DNA from 3 places in the Paenibacillus sp. FSL P4-0176 genome. Region 2 is predicted to be linked to each of the others. Evidence: riboswitches for the same ligand, from Rfam matches in the RefSeq annotation. Region 2 holds a riboswitch; each other region holds the start of a gene.
What was found. Region 2 has a riboswitch for S-adenosylmethionine ahead of metA (homoserine O-succinyltransferase). Riboswitches for the same ligand answer to the same signal wherever they lie in the genome.
Positions count from the first base shown of each region.

Region 1 (7,972 bases), 3.3 Mb from region 2:
GTCGGTGCCTGCGGCAGTTGCCCAAGCTCCACCATTACCTTAAAAGCCGGGATTGAACGTGCCCTTCTCGAAGAAGTTGAGGGTGTACAAGAAGTCGTACAAGTATTCTAATCAATCCTTCACGAAATAAACCTCAAGAGCCTTTCGCTTCGCTTGAAGCGGAGGGCTCTTTTTTTGTGTGCATATGCAGAGTGTCCATTTCATCTGTCCCTTTTACCAGATTCCACGTACAATCCTTCAATTCACCTTTTAAGTATCCTCGCGCTGTATGGTCGGACGAATCGGATCAAGTCCTCCAGATACATCCATAATGTTACCTGTTATAAAATCGGAATGATCAAGGCACAGATACGTAATCACTCGTGCAATATCTTCACCGCTGCCTGGGCGCCCTCTTGGCGTTTCCTCGTCGGTGATGCCTGCCATTTCATCAATCGTTTTCTCTTTGTTCGCACCACGAATGTCACCTGGACATACCATGTTAACCGTAATTCCATACGGGGCTTCTTCAACCGCGAGTGTCTTTGTGAACGAAACCAGACCCACCTTGGCAGCCGCATATACGGCGCGATGAGGCCAAGATCTCGCTTCTCCAGCATGACTGAAGCCAAAATGGATAATGCGTCCCCATTGCTTGCGTCTCATCTCTGGCAATACACGCTGATCCAGTAACATCGGTCCCAACAGATTTCCCTGCACAAGCATCTGGACCTCAGCTTCAGAATAATCCGCAAATAATCGTCGTTCACGGACAAATGGACCTGCGTTATTCACCAAAATATCAATGCTGCCCAGGTTACCTTCCACCTGCTCAACCAATGAAGAGATATCTTCCACCTTGGATATATCAGCCTGGATGGCAATGCACCGCACACCCTTGGCTATAATCTGAGCCTTTAAAGCCTCAGCTTCTGTTCTGCTGTGTACATAGTTGAGGGCAATATGACACCCCTGATCTGCCAGACTGAGGGCCGTCATTTTACCAAGACCTTTGGCACTTCCCGTTATGAGGGCAACCTTTCCCTTCACGTTCATCCCCCTCTTCAAAGAGCAGTCACTATCCAGTATAAAAGATTTATCGTCCTCCTACAACTCGCTTATCCACAAGGGATTATCCACCTTTAATTCCAAATATATTTTGACTGAGCAAGCACCTGATGAGTACGATTGGATTACTGGACCAGCATCTGTCTCTCTGGACGGTAAGGCCACCCTGGAAGTCCCTGAAAGCCATTCCTATCTGGATAAGCCCAATACCCAACGCTCGATACTTAACAGTGATGGAAAGCCTAACGGGAATGAAATCGGAAGCCTAACCAGCAATAGTGAATTCGGCTCGTGGTATGTTGTGTTCGAATACGTGAAGACAGGTCATATCCATGATGACGATCAAAATTTGAGTGCCGAAGAACTGTTAAGCAGTTATATCCGAGGCACAGAAGAAGATAACAGAGAACTTGATCCTGAATATAGAACGTACATAACGGGGTGGGAGATCGAACCGACATATGACAGTACCAAACATCAGTTGGTTTACTCCCTCGGTTTTAAGAATGCTGATCAGCAAGCCATGGTCAATTACAATGTAAAACTCCTGACACGCGAAGGGTACATCACAGCCATTCTGGTTACCGATACGGCCAACTTTCAACAGAGCCGCCAGGTATTCGAGGAAACTGTCCTTAATCAACTTAGCATCAATGCAGGATATACCTACGAGGAGTACAATGCTTCGACTGACAAAAAACATCCACCATAGGGCTCAACAGTCTTCTGATGGGAGGGATCGGGTACACGGCTTCCCAGAAATTCAGTGCTCTTCTTTTGCTCAAAAAAGGATGGGCTTTGATCCTCGTTGTCGTCCTTGGGTTAATCGGTTGGATCAGATACAAAATCAAAAGCTCACACGGAGAAGAAGAGAAACTCTCTCCCTCCGAGAGGACGTACCTGCAAGAAGCCGATGAACAGCAGTATGCTGATCAGAATGAATTATCCTACTACCTCCAATCTGGGCATCCATCCAACGCGGAGAAACAAGATAAGCCCTAACCCTTCCCTTGTTGATCCCCACGTCAGCACAGATTAGGAAACATAAAATAAGCCGTATATCTCTTCAGAAGAGATATACGGCTTAATCTTAATAGCTTCACATCATATCATACATATCGTGAATTATTCAGTTGCAGGTTCAACTGCACCTTTATAACGTTCTTTGATGAATGTTTTTACTTCTTCGGAGTGCAAAGCAGCAGCCAGTTTTTTGATTGCATCTGCATCCTTGTTGTCCTCACGGGAAACGAGGATGTTTGCGTATGGGTTACCTTGCAGATCTTCGATCAGCAAAGCATCATTCGCCGGATTCAGGTTCGCTTCAAGCGCATAGTTAGCGTTGATAAATACCAGATCCGCTTCATCCAATTGACGAGGCATCATGGCTGCATCCAGCTCGATGATATCCAGGTTCTTCGGATTGGCTGTGATATCTTGAATCGTAGATGTAATATTTGTGTTGTCTTTCAGCGTAATGATACCTTCCTTCGCAAGTAGCAACAAAGCACGTCCACCATTGGATGGGTCATTTGGAATTGCTACTTTTGCGCCGTCTGCCAATTCATCCAAAGACTTAATCTTTTTGGAGTATCCACCAAAAGGTTCAACATGAACAGGTGTTACAGAAACGAGGTTGAATCCACGTTCTTTATTCTCTGTGTCCAGATATGGTTGGTGCTGGAAGAAGTTTGCATCCAATTTTTTGTCAGCAAGTTGCTGATTGGGTTGAACATAGTCGTTGAATGTAACGACTTGCAGACGGATACCTTGTGCTTCCAGTTCAGGCTTGATGCTTTCCAGAATCTCTGCGTGTGGTGTAGGTGAAGCTCCAACTTTCAATTCAACTGTACGAGGTGCACCTGCTGAATTGTCTGCGCCGCTATCGGCGTCCTTGTTGTTTCCGCAAGCTGCGAGAACCGCAATCAACATAAGACTAAGTAGAGCAAAAGACCATTTTTTCATGTGTAAAACCCCTTCTCTAATCATTTTGTCATGTGGCATCTGCATTAATGCATATCCATCATGTTATCTATGTGTTATTTCCTGGTGAAAAATGTAACCAAGCGATCTCCAGCCATCTGGAGAATTTGCACTAGAATGATCATCGACACTACGGATATGATCATAATTTCATTTTGATAACGGAAGTATCCATAGTTGATTGCCAGTGTTCCCAGACCTCCACCGCCAACCATGCCCGCCATCGCCGTATAGGAGACGAGCGTAACAATGGTGATCGTTATACCAGCAAGCAGTCCAGGCAGTGCCTCAGGCAGTAACACCCGTCTTACAATCTGTCCGGTCGATGCACCCATCGACTGTGCCGCTTCAATGACACCACGATCAACTTCTCGCAACGTCGTCTCCACCAAACGAGCAAAATAAGGAGCTGCTGAAATCACCAAAGGAGGTATAACGCCGAGCACCCCCGTAGCTGTACCGACGAGTATACGAGTGAATGGAATAAGAGCAACAATCAATATGATAAATGGGACTGAGCGCAAAATATTCACAATCAGGGATAGTATAGTGTACACTGCCCGTGACTTAATCGAAGCAGATCGGGCTGTCATGAATAGCAGTACTCCGAGCGGTAAACCTAAGATAACGGTAAACAAGCCTGATACACCCAAAATTTGCAGTGTCTCTATGGAAGCTTTACCAACCTCTTCCCAACGTACGGTTGAAAAATCCATCTAACGAAGCACCTCCACATCAAGTCCCTCAGCGGTTAATTCTGATATCGTCCGATCAATCGCATTTGAATCACCCTCGAACCGAACGGTCAGCTGCCCATAAGGAACCTGTTTGATCGTAGAGATTGTACCTTGCAGGATGGCAAAATCCACGCCTGTTTTACGTACCGTTCTAGACAAAATCGCTTCATACGTTTTGTTACCCAGAAAGGATATCTTCACAAGTTTGGAAGCAGCACCTGCCTGCAATTCAACGCCTGCATTTGCCAGAGCGGTCTCTTCCAGAGCAAGTCCAGCTTCATGGTCACGCATCATGAAGTCCCGCGTAATCGCATGCTGCGGCTTCAGGAACACGTCTGTTACAGGTCCTTGTTCCACAATGCCACCTTGATGAATGACAGCCACCTTGTCACAGATGTTCTGAATGACATGCATCTCATGTGTGATCAGCACAATCGTAAGGTTGTACTTTTCATTAATGTCGAGTAATAACTTAAGGATTGAATTTGTCGTCTGCGGATCAAGTGCCGAAGTTGCCTCATCACAGAGAAGAACATTTGGGTCACTTGCAAGTGCTCTCGCAATCCCTACACGTTGTTTTTGGCCACCCGATAATTGAGCCGGATATTTGCTGCTATGGTGCTCCAGACCAACCAGTGCGAGCATTTCCTTCACTTTGCGATCAATGGCTTCCTTGGGTGTATTCACAAGCTTTAGTGGAAAAGCTACATTGTCATATACCGTTGCCGAAGATAACAGATTAAAGTGTTGAAAAATCATCCCGATCTTGCGTCTCTGTTGCTGCAATTCGGTTTTGCTCAGTTCAGTCAGGTTGATTCCGTCGACCCATACCTCACCCTCCGTAGGCCGTTCCAGCAAATTAATGCAGCGAATCAATGTGCTTTTTCCAGCTCCGGAATGGCCAATCACACCGTAGATTTCACCCTTTTGGATGCTCAAATTCAGCTCGGATAACGCTGTTGTAGATTTTGCCCCTTTGCCGTACGTTTTCGTTAAACCTTTTAATTCAATCAATCGCACTTGCCCCTTTCCAAACACCTACATGTATCTTTACCCGATCTAAAGGAAAACTCCCCTTAAAGTACAAAAAAAGAGCCCTTTGCAGATACAAAGAGGGCTCTTCACGTGAAAGAATATACCTTCTCATCTGCCAAAATCGTGTCTTGCACCATTTTGTAGGAATTAGCACCTAACATCTATAACGAATGATACATGTATCATGTCATTACAAATCGGTTGCCGGGCTTCATCGGGCCTGTCCCTCCGCCGCTCTCGATAAGAAATATGTTGTTGTAGGATTTTATAAGTTCATGTAGTTTATGCTTTATAATGTGAACGTAACTTCCGAAATATCAGTTATATCCATGTAACATTCGATTGAAACTCAGTATATTCCAAGTATTCCGATTTGTCAAAGGGAATTATTTCTTTTCCATATTTTATTGATATAACTATAAGAGGCTGTTAACGTTTCACAGACCATATCCACGCCCTGACGCATTTCCTGCACATGCTGATTCAGATCCTCCAATTTCACTTTACCTTGCAAGGTCTGGTGTAACTGCCACAGGTCATCGTGCATTTCTGAGTTCATGTAGTGAATTTCCATATTACGTCGCTTGCGCAGCTTGCTCATCGGTTCACGATAAGAGTCCTTGATCTGTATTAATTGCAATGCAAGATCATGATGCTCCCTTGCATAGTCGAACTGCCTTAACACAGTAAAATAAGAAAAATGCGCTTTGGTATTGGAAGTATTCAGCTGGAATATTTCATTTAATACCGTGCCGACTTTATCCAGAATGGCAAAGCAGCGGATAAAGCCATCTTTGTAGAAATACACATACCGTGCATACTCGGCTTTTTCAGTCGGCGTCATATCATCCGTTGATCCTGCAACGACCTTTTTACGAAAATGAGCAGCAGCGAAACAGCTTTGCTCCAGTTCATCCAGTGAGGAGATGAGTCCCTGAGTCCACACATACAGTTTCCGATAGTCATGCGTGGGATCATGGTCCACATGCATTTGTCGTTGAAATAGCTCAAGCGTATGCGCCATTGCGTCCATCGCTGCCTTCAATTTACCTTCGTTTATACGCGGCTTTTCCCCCAACAACGTTCGCAGCATATCTAACCTCCTCTTTTCCAAATCAACAAGAATTCATCACCGTAAACGAAACATCATTCATTCCGTGTAATTGCTGCTTGCCATAGGTTGCCCTGATCCCTCTGACATCAAACAAAGTCCACCTGTCCAATGATGTACATCACTGGATGGTGGACTTTCATATTTAAAAACGATTAGCCGGGCGATGTAGCTTGTACACCAGGAAACTCATATACGTTAAGACTCCGAACAATATGGCGATATCCAGCATATGAGCAAGAGCTACGAACATGTATACTTCCGGACGGTTCATTGTCACCATCATGAAAATACCAATGACTACTTGCATCAGAATAAGAACAACGGATACCACACCCAGAGTACGCATTTCCTTGTTGTCCGGATGATTACGGTAAGCGAAATGACCCAGGATTGCGATAACAATCACGAGCGACGCAGCTGCTGCACGGTGAGCAAAAGCAACCGCTACCCCACCCGAAAGCTCAGGAATAATCTGACCGTTACAAAGCGGAAATCCAGAACATCCGCCGGCAGAATCCGTGTGACTCACAAATGCACCTGTGTATACCACGAGATATGTGTAAATGGTGGAGAACCAGACCAGATTCCTGAATTTTTTGCTAACCCGAGGGTATTTATTCAGGCGCTCCAATCCGCCATCTTTGGCCTCCTGCCTTATGCCCAGCGCCATCATTAGAGAACTGGCAAAAGCAATCAGTGCAAAACCAAAATGCAGTGCCATGACTGCTGAAGATTGGGAGAAGACAACGGCAAAAGCCCCCATGATTCCCTGGACGATAACAAATACCAGAGTTAGGAAAGAAAACAATTGCAGGTCACGGCGTGACTTGCCAAACCGCAGAAAGGCAACAAACGAGGCAATGGACAACAGTCCAGCCAGTGCACTTACAGCGCGATGGGAATATTCAATGAGTGAAGCCACAGTATGTGCGGGAACGAGTTTTCCGTTACATAAAGGCCATTCTGTTCCACAGCCAAGGCCTGATTCCGTTTTGGTTACGATGCCTCCACCAAAAGTGGCCAGAAACATGACAAGACAGGTTAATACGGTTAACCATTTAAACAAAGTTAAGTGTTTCAATTTTTTCTCACCCGCTGTTGGTTTAAGATGGCGAAGAATATTCTCCGCTTGTTTCGGTACTTTGACACTTATTTCACAACTAAATTCATTATACCGGATAAAATGTTCATTGACGTCGCGCTTTGTGACAAAATGTTAACGTCTGGTGAAATAATGACCCACAGGTCATTGGAGTTATGTAATTGAGGGATATGCCAGTTCAATTGTGTCTTAAACAGAATCCTGAACACACAAACGCCATTTCCCTATTTCAAGAGAAATGGCGTTCTTTTTATTATACCCTTTTACAACATGAACCTGTCATACTTTTATATAAGTTCAATGAAATATTTACACAATAACGGAGAGGACAGAAATAGCCTGAAGAAGCGGAGCTAAAAGCTTTCTGAAAGAAAGCTGCAACGGAAGCATATGCTTCGCCTTTATCCCCGGATTTCTCCCCTTTATAAAAGGGATCAAAGAAATCTGGGGATAACAGCGATCGGAAGGTTATTCTGTCATCGGAGTGCCTGTGTAAAAGTTGAGCTTGTATAACATTATTTATGAATCGTGTTGTACACCTCAACTGCGCGATCCAGGAACTGCTCAATCTCTTCTCTCGACTTGCGTAGCTTGTTCACATACCGTACGAGTTCGCGGCCATCTGTATACGCCACAAAGCTCGGAATGCCAAGAATATTCTGTTCTTCACTAACCGTCCCAACCTGATCCACGTCGACCTCAATCAAGGTCAGTTCACGTGAATATTTCTCTTCAACCTCAGGCATAAACGGATCGATGTATTTGCAGTCACCACACCAGTCTGCCTTGAATACGGCAATCGTCAAACGTGGGGATTGGATGGCTACATCAAAAGCCGGTTTGGAAGTAATCTGTTCCATTCGGTTCATCTCCCTTTCTGTACCTTGTCTTACCCTAAGTGAAGCAAATTGGCGAGTGGAAGTCAAATAATCAGCGCATACTTAGAATAAACCA
Region 1 covers NZ_CP150242.1:5,976,801-5,984,772, forward strand. The annotation lists gene MKY95_RS27580 (NifU family protein) at 1-111, shown strand, start outside; gene MKY95_RS27585 (SDR family oxidoreductase) at 250-1,029, opposite strand; gene MKY95_RS27590 (DUF2167 domain-containing protein) at 1,139-1,759, shown strand; gene MKY95_RS27595 (hypothetical protein) at 1,777-2,049, shown strand; gene MKY95_RS27600 (MetQ/NlpA family ABC transporter substrate-binding protein) at 2,173-3,012, opposite strand; gene MKY95_RS27605 (methionine ABC transporter permease) at 3,087-3,746, opposite strand; gene MKY95_RS27610 (methionine ABC transporter ATP-binding protein) at 3,747-4,781, opposite strand; SAM riboswitch class I at 4,908-5,049, opposite strand; gene MKY95_RS27615 (Cthe_2314 family HEPN domain-containing protein) at 5,179-5,895, opposite strand; gene MKY95_RS27620 (heme A synthase) at 6,059-6,997, opposite strand; gene MKY95_RS27625 (thioredoxin family protein) at 7,534-7,878, opposite strand.
Region 1: another riboswitch for S-adenosylmethionine. It lies ahead of MKY95_RS27610 (methionine ABC transporter ATP-binding protein); the one in region 2 lies ahead of metA (homoserine O-succinyltransferase).

Region 2 (7,972 bases):
TTTGTCAGCCCGTAGTAAGGCGAAACGTCTATGTAATTCATCCCCGCATCTACGGCCGCATGTACAGTGCGAATCCCTTCGTCCCGGTCAATGTCACGAAATACAGAACCGAGTGAGGATGCTCCAAAACTCAATACAGGTACGTCCAGTTTCGTCTTGCCAAGTATTCTTCTCTTCATCGGTTTAACCCCTTCCAGCGTGTCTGACTACACAAGTTCCCTTTCATTGTAACAGTTCAATTTCAATATAAAATATCGCCAATTGCGTAACATGTACTGTTTGATGACCTCGAACCGCAGAAAGAAATCAAAAAACCCGCCGTCTCTCCAAACGGAGTAGTCAGCGGGCTTGGCTTCATAAATACTTATCTAACGATCAAAGTTTATAAAGAGTAGTATTGAATTAATTAGAATTAGTTCTGCATTACGAAATCTTCATGTACGGCATTCTCTTCGTCGAACATGCGCACAATCTCGTATCGGGTGTTACGTTGTGCCGGAATATAACCGGACTCTCGAATCAAACGCAGAATGGATTCAATGTTAACTTTGTAAGTTGCACCAGCAGCAGATACAACGTTCTCTTCAATCATCGTGCTACCGAAGTCATTACAGCCAAATTCAAGCGACTTTTTACCGATCTCAGGACCCATCGTTACCCAAGAGGATTGAATGTTCTTGATATTATCAAGTACCAGGCGGCTGATGGCTACAGTCTTCAAGTACTCTTCTGGAGTCTGACGCTCCAGCTTGAGGTTTGTATTATCCGGCTGGAAAGTCCAAGGAATAAACGCCAGAAAACCTTCGGAGTCATACTTGTTCGCAATACATTCGTCCTGAGCTTCACGTACACGGAGCAAGTGTAATGCACGCTCTTCCATCGATTCACCAAGTCCGATAACCATCGTTGCCGTGGTGTTCATACCGATGCGGTGTGCAGTTTGCATAACGTCCATCCAATCGCGCCATGAACCTTTCAAGCGGCTAATTTTCCGACGTGTGCGGTCATCCAGAATTTCAGCGCCACCGCCAGGCAAGGAATCCAGTCCAGCTTCGTGAATGGCACGAACAACTTCTTCCAATGTAAGGCCATCGGATACTTCAACCATTTTCATAATCTCCGCTGGGGAGAAAGAGTGCATCGTGATGTTTGGGAAACGCTCTTTGATGGCTTTCAACAGGTCTGTATAATAGCTGAAAGGCAAGTTTGGATTCGTTCCACCTTGCATCAAAATCTCGGTACCATTCACATCTTCCGTTTCCTGAATCTTCTGGAAAATAACTTCGTCCGGAAGCACATAACCTTCATCCGAACCAGGTCTGCGGTAGAAAGCACAAAAACGGCAGTACACATCACACACGTTTGTGTAGTTGACGTTACGCCCAATTACAAATGTTCTGTATGGTTCAGGGTGCATGCGTTTCATAATGACATTAGCAGCTGCCCCGATTTTGTCCACTTCATTCGATTCAAATAGCTCAATCGTGTCTTCCAAGTCCAAACGTTCGCCCCGAAGGGCTTTATCTAAGATACGGTCTACCGTACTCATCGTAAAAAAGCCTCCCTCATGAAGAGAAATTATATAACGATCCGTCCCAACTTGTTCAAGAGAAGCAAGTTCTGGTGGCAACATCGTATTTCTGTACTCCACATATCGTAACACAGGTTACATGTGAAAAAAAGCACCTTATGTACAGGTGCTTTAAAAATAAGTAAAAATTTTTACATATGGAAAAGAATTAGTTCGAACTTAAGTGATACACATCGGCGTATTCGGGCATCCATTTTTGTTAGGATTCCTGAAGTGCTTGCTCCAAATCTACAATCAGATCTTCGATATCTTCCAGACCTACGGAGAAGCGCAGCAATCCATCTGTAATGCCACGGTCACGGCGAACCTCAGCCGGCATTGCCGCATGAGACATCATCGCTGGGTAGGACAGAATACTCTCCACAGCTCCCAAGCTTACAGCAACAATAGGTAGCTTCACCCGGTTAAGAACTGCTTTTGCACGATCACCTGAACCGACGTCAAAAGAAACGACAGCTCCATATCCTGTGGACTGGCGCTCATGTGCCTCACGGCCCGGATGATCCTCCAGTCCAGGATAAAAGACAGCGGTAATATCACTGCGCTCATTAAGCCATGCCGCCAGTTTGGCTGTGCTCCGTTCACTATGAGCCATGCGAGCCCCCAAGGTTTTCATCCCGCGCATCAAAAGCCAGGATTCTTGTGCCCCGAGTACAGTTCCAAGTCCATTTTGCAGCTGTTTCAGTTGTACGCCAAGTGATTCCGTGCGAGCAACAGCTAACCCTGCAAGTACATCACTGTGACCTCCGAGAAACTTCGTAGCACTATGTACGACGATGTCCACACCAAGCTCAATTGGACGCTGATAGTAAGGTGTCATAAAGGTGTTATCCAGAATCGTGATCAGGTCATGTTCCTTCGACCAGTCAGTTACGGCAGCGATATCCGTAATTCGCAGTGTAGGGTTGGACGGTGTTTCCATATAAACTGCCTTGGTGTTTGGCTTGAGTGCCGCTTTCACTTCATCTATATTGGTCATGTCTACAAAGGTTGTCTCGATCTGCATACGGCTTAATATGGAAGTAAGCAAACGATACGTACCTCCATATACGTCTTCCGTTACAATCATGTGGTCCCCTGCGGAGAACATCATGAACACGCTTGAGATCGCAGCCATCCCCGAAGAATAGGCAAAGCCTCGTGCGCCGCCCTCCAGCAATGTGATGTAATCTTCCAAAGCCTGACGTGTCGGATTACCCGAACGACTGTAATCATGTTGAGGCGGATTGAAGATATCAAAATGATGGAATGTTGATGCTTGGTAGATCGGTACACTGGAGGCTCCAGTCGTTTTGTCAATCTCATCACCAAAATGGAGCAATTTGGTATCAAATTTCAACTCGGAATTGGGCTTGTTGTTGGACTCACTCATGAGTGCACGCCTCCTTCCACTTCCTGTTGTGCAGCTGTCAGAGCATTGCCGAGATCTGCAATCAGATCATCCGCATGTTCAATGCCTACAGAGAACCGGAGCAGACGGTCATCCACACCTACGGCTTCACGAATTTCAAGCGGAATATCCGCATGCGTTTGTACTGCCGGATAAGTCATGAGTGATTCAACTCCGCCGAGACTTTCGGCAAAAGCAATGAGTTTGATATGACGAAGTAATGGTTCAACATAACGTGCATCCTTCACTTTAAAAGAGAAGATACCGGTGTTACCCGTGGATTGTTTATTCTGTATCTCATACCCTGGATGATCGGATAGTCCTGGATGATACACTTCAACCACCGCTGGGTGCTCAAGCAAGTATTTGGCAATAGTAAGTGCATTGTGCTCATGACGCTCCATGCGAAGAGCCAGCGTTTTCATACCTTTCATCAACTGGTAGGAGTCACTTGGAGATAATACGGCTCCAATAGAATTATGCAGGAACGCCATCTCTGCAGATAACGCCTCACCTTTGGTAATAATTAGTCCGGCGAGCACATCATTATGTCCGCCCAGATATTTGGTAGCGCTATGAATGATGATATCGGCCCCCAGTTCAATCGGACGTTGGAAAAATGGAGTCAACAACGTGTTGTCAACAATGGTCAACAGGTTGTAACTTTTCGCCCAGGAAGCAACGGCTTCCACATCGGTGATCATCATCAGTGGGTTGGTTGGTGTCTCAATAAATACAGCTTTTGTATTCGGTTGACGAACCTTCTCCAGTGCTGCCAGGTCATTCGTGTCCACATAACTTGCAGTTACGCCGAAACGGGACAGAATACGTTCCAGCAGACGATAGGTTCCACCATACAGATCCAGCGATACAATCAGATGATCCCCTTGACCAAACATGGCGAAGATCGTTTGCAGCGCGGCCATTCCCGAGCTACAGGCAAAACCTGCATCACCGGACTCCAGCGCTGCGGCAGCTTCTTCCAATACTTTTCGGGTTGGATTAGTCGTACGAATATAATCAAACCCCGTGCTTTGTCCAAGCTTCGGGTGGCGAAACGCAGTGGATTGATAGATCGGAAAGTTAATGGCGCCTGTTACCGGTTCATTAATGGACCCAATTTGTGCTAAGCGGCTTTCGATTTTCAACTTGTTGTTGTCTTCCATTGCTGCATCCTCCTGTAATCTCGATTAGATTTGCGGGCCAATATCGTAAGGTGTTTCTTGATACACATAGTAATTGAGCCAGTTAGAGAATAATAAGTTGGCATGAGCGCGCCAAGTAGCTGGTGGCACACGGGAAGGGTCGTCATTCGGATAATAATGTCTAGGCAATGCGATATCCAAACCTTTGGCTGCATCCCGGTCATACTCCCACTTTAATGAGAACGGGTCATACTCGGCATGTCCTGTGGCAAAAATCTGTTTGCCGTCTTTGGTAGCAACCAGGAAGATCCCCGCTTCCTCGGATTCAGCCAAAATCTCTAAATTCTCATTCTTTTCAATATCTTCGCGTCTCACTTCCGTATGACGGGAATGTGGAACGTTGAATACTTCATCGAATCCACGCAACAATGGAACATGTGGTTTATTAATGGTATGTGGGAAAACGCCAAAACACTTTTCATCAAGTGCAACCTTGGGTACATCAAAATGATGGTATAAACCTGCCTGGGAAGCCCAACATATGTGGAGGGTTGAAGTCACATTGGTTTTGGTCCATTCGAAGATCTCCTGGATTTCATTCCAATAGTTCACGTCTTCGAAATCCATCTGTTCCACCGGGGCACCCGTAATGATCATTCCATCGAAACGGCGGTGCTCAATCTCATCAAAGGTTTTATAGAACAGATCCAAATACTCCTGAGACGTATTCTTCGACGTATGGGATTTGGGATGTACGAGAACGACATCCACCTGAATAGGCGTGTTTCCCACCAGACGAAGCAATTGTGTTTCGGTCGTTTCCTTTGTGGGCATCAGGTTTAATATAGCGATACGGAGTGGACGAATATCCTGCTGATATGCAGAAGTTTCATCCATGACGAAGATATTCTCTCCTTCAAGTACTTCTTTTGCTGGCAGAGTATCGGGTATTTTGATTGGCATAGTAAGTCTAACTCCTCCTTGTGCATAGATAGATGCAGCCACCCCTGGCTTGATATCTTCACATCAATACAGTTATAGACTGCCTTGAGCTTGTAAAAACATTGAATTGCTCTTTCATCCAACGTTACAAACAACCTCAAGTTCCTTAGCGAAAATCACTGCTGAGAAGTCGGGGCATATAACAAAGACCTTCCTCGGATTTCGAGAAAGGTCATATGTAAAAAAGATATGCGCCTCTCTCATCTCTCAGTTACAACAGTGCCACCTGACACTTAGTCGCTGCAAGAATTAGCACCGTGCGGTATACCGCCGGTTGCCGGGTTTCATCGGGCCAGTCCCTCCACCTACTCTTGATAAGATTTCGCTGTATTAGATTGTAATTAAATATGGTTCACCGTCTACTTTATTACATTAATGCCCTCACGTCAAGATGCAGTTCGATGTCTGCTTCCCAGATCGGAACCGTTCATCATCCGTTGTCATAGACTGCCTCAGGGCGCGAAATAGACACATTTTTGCGCTTGAAAGCACCTTGTACCAGCGGTATACTAAACAAGGTGTTATAAACCCTTATGTGAGAGGTGACATATTAAATGGATGGCGACCCGAGGCCTGACTGGCAGCCGAATTCCGACAAACTGCATAAAGAATTAACATCAGCATGCCGGCAGCGGGACGTGACTTCCGTTTGATTATATAGTGAACGCAGCCCTGATCTCCAGGCTCCGCTGCCGACCGGCTGATTTGTTCTTTTTGCGCCCATAATGATAATATCCGCCAAGTTGGCGGGTGCAGAAGGAGTAGATTAACGATGAAAATCCGGTTGGTAAACAACGGTGTATTTATTCCGGTGGACGACATTCAGCAGGCGCTGACTCCACCAGCGGAAGGATTTTACTGGATTGATGCAGACATAGACGATTTGGCGGTACTTCAGCCGCTGTTCTTGATGCATGATCTGGCTGTGGAAGACTGTCTTAGTGACGAAGAACAACGTCCGAAGATTGAAATTTATGAGAACCATTATTTTATTGTGATTAATAGCATTCGTTTTGATGATGAAGAGATATTTCTACGTGCGGTCAACTTATTCCTCGGCAGACATTTCATTATTAGTGTTACCAAGCACAAGGTCAGCGAATTGCGCACACTGAAACCCATCCTGTGGGAACAGGAAATCAGTACACCGGATCGTCTGCTGTATTTGCTGGTTGACTTGATTGTTGATAATTATTTCACCGTAGGTGACCGAATTGAAGCACGGATCGAGAAGCTTGAGGAAGACATTCTGATGCACACCAAAAAGTCACATCTGAATGAAATCATCGGGCTACGCAGTGAGATTCTGTGGCTGAAAAAAGTCCTTGGACCTCAGAAAGAGGTAATTAACACCTTGAATAAAAAAGATCTGCGTCTCATCGATGATCAACTGCAAAAGTATTTCAGTGACATCTATGAGAATGCTGTAAAAATATCTGAAACCTTTGAGACTTATCGCGACCTGATGGGCAACTTGCGAGAAGCCTACCAATCCAGTATTGCGAACCGGGCGAATGAAATCATGCGTGTATTTACCGCCATTACCACGGTCTTCATGCCGCTGACGGTCATTACCGGTATATACGGTATGAACTTTACGAATATGCCCGAGCTTAACTGGAAATACAGCTATTTTGTTGTGATTGGCCTAATGGTTACCCTGGGCCTGAGCATGTTCTTCATTTTCCGCAAGAAAGACTGGGTATGAACTCGTATGAAATAACAAAGACGAAGCGCTCCTCCGGGAGAAACGCCTCGTCTTTTTTCATTTCTGATTATTAACCAACATTCTTCTCTGTCTCTGCGTGCCGACGGAAGCGGATTCGAATCATGCGCAGTCTTTCATAGACCTGCTCCAGACTTCCTCCATCGGGTTTCTCTCCTCCATACACCTTATGTAATACTGGCTTCAGGAACGTATCTCCCAGCTCCTCATACGCACTCCATACGGCCTCTTGTTCGTTCTCTGGCATCACTGCCAGCTCCACATCAAGAAGACAATCGGTGTCATAACCTTCGTGATCCAGTGCCTCTAACAGCTCAACCAACTCGCGTCGGGATAATCCGGATCGATGAACAATCTCCTCTAACGTATACCCTTCCTTCATGCCTTCAAGCACCTGCTTACGCGTGGTGAACTTATCAAGTTCCTGCTTATACTTCTGCTCTCTCTGCTTGTATAACCAACTCTCATACTCTTCTTCCTTCAGCGCCGTGTATACCCAGTCCAGCGGGAATGTCGTTGAACGCTCCAGTCCGGTTGTAATCTCCATCCATTCCGTACCATACTCAGTTGCTTTGCTCTCTCCTACTCCCGGAAGTTGCATCAGTTCATCAAGCGATTGCGGAACAAAGGCACTGATCAAACGCAACAGACGATTCGTTGCAATAAAATACGGTGCCTTCCGGTCAGACACAGCTCTCTTCCTGCGCCATGTGCACAGATCCGTATATAATTGCTCATTGCCGTATAACTCACTGTAACAATGGAGCCGCTGTCCACCATAACTGCGTGACTTCAGATCATCATTCTCATGAAATAACCCCTGCAACTGCGGTCGGTACCCCTCACTCATCTGTATGGCAAGCTGATGACGGTAAATATGAAGCAGCTCCTCCCAAGAAGTCCCTTCATACCAGATGCTGTCCTCACGCTCTCCTTCCTCGTAGCGACTCCATCCCAGCTGCCAACTATCTTCCTCTTCCCCAATCCATAACTGTGCATACTCTGCATTCTGATCTGACATTCTGGACAATCTGTTCATGAAAATGACTTCCATTTTCGTTCCCTCCCTTTGAATATTCAGCTTATACGAGTTAGAGATACTACCTATAGGCAGCACA
Region 2 covers NZ_CP150242.1:2,035,250-2,043,221, reverse strand. The annotation lists gene MKY95_RS09545 (aldo/keto reductase) at 1-179, opposite strand, end outside; gene mqnC (cyclic dehypoxanthinyl futalosine synthase) at 413-1,549, opposite strand; gene MKY95_RS09535 (aminotransferase class I/II-fold pyridoxal phosphate-dependent enzyme) at 1,791-2,963, opposite strand; gene MKY95_RS09530 (PLP-dependent transferase) at 2,960-4,147, opposite strand; gene metA (homoserine O-succinyltransferase) at 4,172-5,089, opposite strand; SAM riboswitch class I at 5,326-5,449, opposite strand; gene corA (magnesium/cobalt transporter CorA) at 5,901-6,836, shown strand; gene MKY95_RS09515 (HRDC domain-containing protein) at 6,907-7,908, opposite strand.

Region 3 (7,972 bases), 3.0 Mb from region 2:
TGTTGTCCTAACAAAGGGGCTTATCTATAAAGGACCCAACTACATCCCCAATGTGTTAATCGCTATCGACCCCACTCGAATTGAACAGGTGATCTCCAATCTTGCCGCCAATGCCCTCAAGCATACAGCTCCAGGAGACACGATACGTATAGATATGGAACTGGAATCTGAGCATTTGAATGTGACGATTGCCGATTCGGGTCAGGGAATACGTGTACAGGACATGCCGTTTGTTTTTCAGCGTTACTTCAGAGGCCAGGCGAGTCATGCAGAACAACGTGTTCAGGAAGGTACAGGGCTGGGCCTTTCTATCTGCCAAAGCATTATTGAAGCACATGGAGGCCATATTTCCTTTACTAGTAAAGAAGGACAAGGTACAACCTTCCGGTTCTATCTGCCGATCTGCTGAGCCCACACTCAACAGCTGTAATACTTTATTCATAATTTGATAAGGCTTCCTCAACATCCCTCCTCTAGAATAAATCCTATATTGCACTCGGGAGTGATTCGAATTGTCCAAAAAGGTGATTATCCGTGCACAGAATCTGTGCAAAACGTACAACAGCGGAAGTGAACAACATCATGCCATCCGTAATGTTGATCTCGACATCTATGAAGGGGAATTCACGGTCATCATGGGTAACTCTGGCTCTGGCAAATCAACCCTCTTATATCTGCTAAGCGGACTGGATCAGATTACAGCAGGTGAGGTCTATTTTCGCGACCAGCGGATTGACGCTTACAGTGAACGTCAAATGTCCGATTTCCGCACCCGCCGGATCGGTTATATCTATCAAAGTATCAATCTGGTCCCAGACCTTTCCATCAAAGAGAACATTGCTTTACCGGGATATATTGCAGGAAACAAAAAGAAGGACATCCTATCCCGCGCTGCTGAGCTGATGAATGCCATGGATATTGATGGACAGCGTAACCGCCTCCCATCCCAAACTTCCGGAGGACAGCAGCAACGAGCTGCGATTGCACGGGCTTTGATCAATTCGCCGGATATCATTTTTGCGGATGAACCGACCGGAAGCTTAAATATGGAACATGGCACAGCCGTTCTCGATATCCTTACAGATATTCATCGAAAAGGACAGTCTGTTGTTATGGTGACGCATGATATCAAGGCCGCCTGTCGGGCAGATCGCCTGATCTATATTCAAGACGGCAAGATTGGCGGAATCCTTGAGTTTGACACCTATGACGAACATCAAATTCAGGATCGTGAAGCGATTATCTTCGCTTTGGTTACGGGGAAGGAATAACGATGGCAGTCATGTTTAAACTTAGCTTGTCGTATCTGAGTAGGAACAAAATACAAAATGCGCTGATTGCGCTGCTCCTGCTACTCTCGACAGTTCTTGTATCTACAGCTATTGTCATTCTGGCGAACACAGGCAATCAGTTTTATGAAATGCATACCCGAACCCATGGATCTCATCAGATCCTGACGTTTGAAAAAGGACTGAATGACCCTGACGCTGTGCACAACTGGTGGGCTTCTCAGGATGGAGTTCAGGTGTCTCCTTTGCTAACGTATCGTACATTGTCAGGCATCATTTTAAATGAAACTCACATCCCTAACATCTACCTGTACATGTTTAATACGCCTCCGCCGCCTTGGGGTGTGGATGAACTAATTTTCTCAAGCGGGACGCCCGACACAGTTCCCGAACAAGGCTCCGTCTGGATTCCAACGTCCATGGCGAATGCTTATCATATTTCCGTAGGTGATACCATCGGCTTCAAAACTGGCTCAAGCACACTCGAATTGAATGTATCGGGTATTGTGATCGATGTACCATACGGGGCACCCTTCTCCAATACAGCACGGGTCTGGATGAATCCTACCGATTATCAACATGATCTCGCTACACTTACTGGCAACGAGAATCGTATGATGGGCATCCATTTTAACGATTACAGCATGAATTCGGTGTACTGGGAACGATACAATCGTGAGACAGGTATTCCGTTTCTGGAATCCAAAATGGAGTTCGAGGCGATTGCCTCTTTCTATCTGATCATCAATCAGGTTATTGGATTTATCATGATATTCATGGGTGTTGTCATGCTCTCCATCGCTTTGATGACCATCGGGTTTACGATTGCAGATGCCATCCTGGCCAATTACAGAACGATAGGAATCTTCAAATCACTAGGTCTGACTTCCCGAAAAACGATAGGCACCTATGTTATTCAATATGCATTGATATCCATCGTAGCCATTATCCCAGGACTTGCACTCAGTATATGGATATCCAAATGGATCATTAATATTTCTGTATCCTCTCTTCGAGTGGGGAATCAGAACATTCCAGTCCATGGATTGGATGCGGCCATACTGTCCGGCGTACTACTATTTGCTCTAGTGATTCTGTTCACTGTGTTATATGCCAAAAAGGCACGCAGCATACAGCCCGTGCAAGCTATTCGTTATGGTATGTCGGAGACAGATCACGGCCGGATGGCTGGCAAAATGAATTCGCCATGGGCACACTGGATCGGATTTACACGACTGCCTGTCACCGCCGTACTTGGATTCAGACATGTGTTCAAAAACACCAAAAGCTCTGTTCTAACACTCCTGCTAGCCACCATGGCTTCCTCCGTACTTGTTCTGGGTTATGTTCTGCTGACCAGTATAACCGGAATTGAACAGACCGCAGCTAAATGGGGGTATGACAATGCCAATATCGCAGCAGTAGTCGTGAACAAAGGTAACTTTCCAAAGACTGTATTGAAACACACGTTAGAAGAGGATACAAGGATTAGCAATGCAGGCTGGCAAGGGAACACAACGGGTGTAATTAGCCCGGAGTCTTCTGCAACAGTGAAGGGCCAATCCCTCAGTCTCAACTTGAGTGTACTGGACGGGAGTTATCAGGAACTTGGATTCGAAACGTTAAAAGGGGGTAACCCACAACATGCGAATGAAATTGCCATTGGTGTAAGTGTAGCCAAAACATCAAATAAAGATCTCGGTGATCTTATCGATATCTATATTGAAGGAGAAAAGCGTACATTCCTCATCACAGGCATCTATCAGGCGATCGCCAACATGTCTGTTTCAGGCAGAATCACCATTGATGCCATGAGAAGTGTGAACCCGGGTTATAGTGAATTTGATGTTATATTCATCAATGTGAACGATATGGCAAAAGCGGGTATGGTTGCCTCGGAATTAAATGAGCAATTTAAAGATTTTGCTTCGGTAGTCACTCAGAAGACATTGCTTGATTCGGTTTACGCGGAAGCCGCTAACATCCTTATCTATCCGATGAGTCTGATCGGATTGCTGTTTATCATTGTGACGTTCATCATTATTTTCAGTACCTGTAGAATCACTATCCGTAAAGAAAGCAGAACGTACGGGATATACAAATCGCTGGGAATGACATCTCGTCAAATCCGGTTGTCGCTCACCATGGGAATGTTCATACTGTCCTCCGTGGGAGCCATACTGGGTATTTTCGTCGGCGTATACCTGCTGCCTCTTCTACTCGAAATGGTCCTTTCCGGTTATGGTATCGTACAGCTTCCACTGATCCTGCATTGGGGTGGAATGGTACTGTTCACCTGTCTAAGCATCATTGCAGCCAGTCTTGGCTCGTGGTTCTCTTCGAGAATCATTCGGGAAGCATCGCCACGTATACTGGTTATCGAATAATGTAATCAGAATGCCTTAACACAATAAAACAAGCCCTTCCATACCTCTATAGGATGTGGAAGGGCTTGTTATCATGATATGAACTAATTCCGCCATTTCTTCGCAAGTGCACCAATCTGATGTGGCGTTGTTCGGCAGCAGCCGCCAATAATTTTCGCGCCCGCAGCAACCCACTGCTCCGAAGCATCACTCATGCTGCCACAGGTACCCTGTCCGCTCCACGTCTTCGTTGCTGCATCATATACTTCTCCCGAGTTCGGATACACAATAACAGGTTTATCGCTGGTACGGCTCAAAATACCCACTGCTTCCGTCACCACTTCCATCGGAGCACAGTTCAGGCCAATCGCCGCAACCTGCGGCTCGGAGCCAAACTTCTGTGCACATACCTCAAGCGGTGTGCCCTCGCTGATGCTTGTCCCGTCTTTTAAAGAAAAAGATAACCAAGCATACGCATGAGGGAACTCCTTCAGTACATCAACCAGCACCTGTGCTTCCTGCAACGAAGGAATTGTCTCAAACGCCAAAATGTCAGCACCCGCTTCAATCAGCGCCGCCATACGCGGACGGTGAAATGCGGCCAGCGTCTCATCCGACACGCCGTAATGTCCCACATACTCTGAACCATCCGCCAGATAGGCGCCGTACGGACCAACGGACCCGGCAATAATTGGACGTGGACGAAAACTGTCTCCTTCGCGATCTACTGTACGATCTGTTATATGCTCCTCATTCTCTACGTTCTCGGAACGTACCGAAGGAGCTTCTACAAGCTGACCTGTCGAGCTTTCTCTCCCTACTAAACTACTCTGAACTTCTGCCCACACGTCATCTCTCGCCTGTACAGCCAGTTCCACCGTCTTGCGGATCAGCTCCAGTGCAGCCTGTTCATCAATCCTTCTCTTGCGGAAACCATCCACCGTCGCCTGATAACTGGATGTAATCGCACAGTCGGCTCCTGCTCGAAAATAATCTGCATGGACCTGAACAATAACATCCGGATTCTCAAGCAACACACGAGCAGACCATAGTGGATCATCGAGATCACATCCATGCTGTTCGAGTTCCGTAGCCAACGCTCCATCCAGAATCATGACCGGATGTTCACGAAGGATCTGTTCCATGGGGTTAGTCTGTTGTTCTTGCGTCATGTACTTGTCCTCTTTTCTTATTCACACGTTCTGTCAGATAATAAGCAGCGTAACATACTGCGATAAACGGAACCCCACAATACAGCGCAATTCGCTGTGTCGGGTCAAAGGCAATACCTATGCATGAAGCCAGGCATAATATAAATGAAACAATTGGTACCACCGGATACAGTGGTGTGCGGTAGACCAGATCTTTGACCGCATGTCCTTCCCGGATATATTGTCTGCGGAACATGTATTGGGAAGCGCTGATGCTCATCCATACCGCAACGACAGCCAGACCTGAAATGGAAACCAGCGTAATATACACCGTACCTGGCGCAATGATGCTGGACAGCAAGGCCAGCGCACCACCCACCATACTAATCAGAAGTGCATTCAGCGGTACTCCGCTTTTGGTCAATTTGGCAAACCACGGAGAGATCGTTCTTTTGTCAGCCAGAGACCAGAGCATACGTGAAGATGCATACAGGCCTGAATTGGCAGCAGAGAGAATCGCCGTCAGAATAACAAAGTTCATAATGTCTGCTGCATAGGGTACACCCACCCGCTCCATTACCGCTACAAACGGACTTTCCAGTACACTGGCATCCGACATGGGCAGCAAGGCCGACAAGATAATAATCGTTCCGATGAAGAAAATAACCAAACGCCACAGCGTTGTATGAATAGCCTTTGGTATCGTCTTTTCCGGGTTCTCCGTCTCACCGGCGGCAATGCCGATTAACTCGGTGCCTGAGAAGGCAAAGTTTACAGCAAGCATGGTCATCAATATCGCTGTAGCCCCATGAGGGAACCACCCGGATGCGGTAATATTCGATAGAAATGGAGCCGGTTCAGAATCCGCCATGGGAATGAACCCAAACATGGCTGCGCCACCGATAATAATGAAGATTACGATAGTCACTACTTTTACAGATGAGAACCAGAACTCGGATTCCGCAAAAAATTTCACCGTTAGAGCGTTAAACAGAAAGATCATCAGTGCAAAAACCGCGCTCCATATCCATACGTTTACCGATGGGAACCAGCGCTGCATAAGCAATCCGGCGGCTGTGAATTCGGAGCCAAGCGCAACAGTCCAGGTTAACCAGTATAACCAAGCCACCGTGTAACCTGTTGCCGGTCCGATATATTTGGCTGCATAACTATGAAATGCTCCCGTCTCTGGCATATGAACAGACAGTTCACCAAGACAGAGCATCACCAGATATACAACGATGGCTCCGATCAGATAGGACAGAATGGTTCCCAGTGGTCCCGCCTGCTGAATCGTGTAACCTGAGCTGAGGAATAATCCCGTTCCAATGACTCCTCCGAGAGAGAGCATGACCACATGCCGTGCCTGCATTTTCCGCTGAAAATGCCCTTTGTCGTTGTTGTTCTCCATACCTGCTGCTCCCCTACTTCTTCATCCAGAAAAAACAAAAAAGACCCACTCTGCCTAAAGAGTGCGCCGTTACTGACAAATAAAAACAAACGCTCCTATCTATCAGGCTTTCACCCGCTGGAATTAGCACAGTATCCTTCAGATCTGTTGCTGAGGTTTCTAAGGGCCAGTCCCTCCACCTCTCTGGATAAGAAAATGATTTTTTACTAATATAGCGATCTATCATGAATGTGTCAACAATTAAATAATATATGGCACACCTCGCTATTCGGTGGAAGACCCCGGATTCGTGATGGTGGTCTTTACCTCATAGGTGATCGGCACGGTGCTAAAAATTTTATCCCAATCGTCTTTGACTTTTTTCCATGTTTTAGGTTCTTTAATACGCAAGCTATCCCGAAAATCCGCAACATCTACTTTATAGGTATGCTGCAGTTTGTATAACAACTGTCGAATCTGTTGTTTGGCAAGTTCAGCAAATTCTTTTTCCAATTCACTGAGATACGCACCTTTTTCCTCTTCCTCGGGAGCACGCCAATCCTCCATCAACCAGCCTTCGGATTCAGTTTTCACATGGAATGAAATATCATCGCCAACCACTTTTGGAATTATTGTTGTTTTTTTCTTCTTCATTTCATATACAACAGTGAACCCCTCTTTATTGTATGTCTTCAAGATACCTCCTTTTTCTTTAGGTCTGAGCCAAGATAGCCCTTCTAGATCCGTTTGGCTGAGTTCCCCGATGAATTTTGTTGTTTTCCCATCAAAGATACTGGCACCGGAGAACTTGTCCTCTCCATTGAAGTTCAGTACATTCTGGAGCAAAAAGCTGGAACCGGATTGCATTTGTGCATCTAATTTGGAGAGTAGAACGGGGTCCAGGATTTTATTGGACAAGTATGAATTACCGGTAATACCTGTAAGATAAAATGCTGGAATCCGGGAAGGATCATCTGAAGTCAGAACATCAACAGCGCGATGATGGCTAATCAACACCAGACAGTTAGGACGAATATCGTTATCCCGAAGTACAAAATCCAGCAGCTGGTCCAGACCATACTTTTTGGCGATATCCTTGGACACAACGATAACCTTCAGATGATGTCCGATGAGCGGATGATCTCGTCTCAGTGCAAACTGACGAAAGATTTGCAGCAAGGAATCTCCGGTAAGCTGTTCATTGGAATAGGACGTTTTACCAGAAGCAGGCGAACCGGATTGTTGGCTCTTCTGACTGCTGGAATTACCCGGAGCAATCTGTACCGTGGCTGTCACATTGTTCTGCTTGGAATACCCTCCTCCCTGATTGGCGATGTTCTCCTCAAATTCCGTCTCTTTGCCGATATCGATCCCGAGACCAACGTAGACACTTAGATCCTCTATCTCTCGACTGCTCCAACATCCGGATATCGTTAAGAGAATGCATAATACAGTGGCTAAGCGTAACAACATGCGGAATGTAATCATGCATGCTTGCCTCCTTTTTTGCGAATCAGACTTAACAACAGTAGTACCAGAGGTAAAATGCCAAACAAAAATACGGACACATTGCCTAGCATATCTCCTAGTACGAAGGTATCATCCACTGTTTTGGGTATCATTGCTGTCAGATAAATGAACGGCAGCAGGCCGTACATGATGCCTTTGATTTTTTTGGAACGAAACAAATCACGAATACCCACCGAAGCGCAGTAATGTGTAATTGCTGTAGTCGAAAAGATTTGCATAATCCAGATGACCAGCAATAAGGATTCA
Region 3 covers NZ_CP150242.1:6,304,404-6,312,375, forward strand. The annotation lists gene MKY95_RS29060 (ATP-binding protein) at 1-409, shown strand, start outside; gene MKY95_RS29065 (ABC transporter ATP-binding protein) at 513-1,271, shown strand; gene MKY95_RS29070 (ABC transporter permease) at 1,274-3,676, shown strand; gene mmuM (homocysteine S-methyltransferase) at 3,760-4,827, opposite strand; gene mmuP (S-methylmethionine permease) at 4,805-6,217, opposite strand; SAM riboswitch class I at 6,310-6,411, opposite strand; gene MKY95_RS29085 (Ger(x)C family spore germination protein) at 6,482-7,684, opposite strand; gene MKY95_RS29090 (spore germination protein) at 7,681-7,972, opposite strand, start outside.
Region 3: another riboswitch for S-adenosylmethionine. It lies ahead of mmuP (S-methylmethionine permease); the one in region 2 lies ahead of metA (homoserine O-succinyltransferase).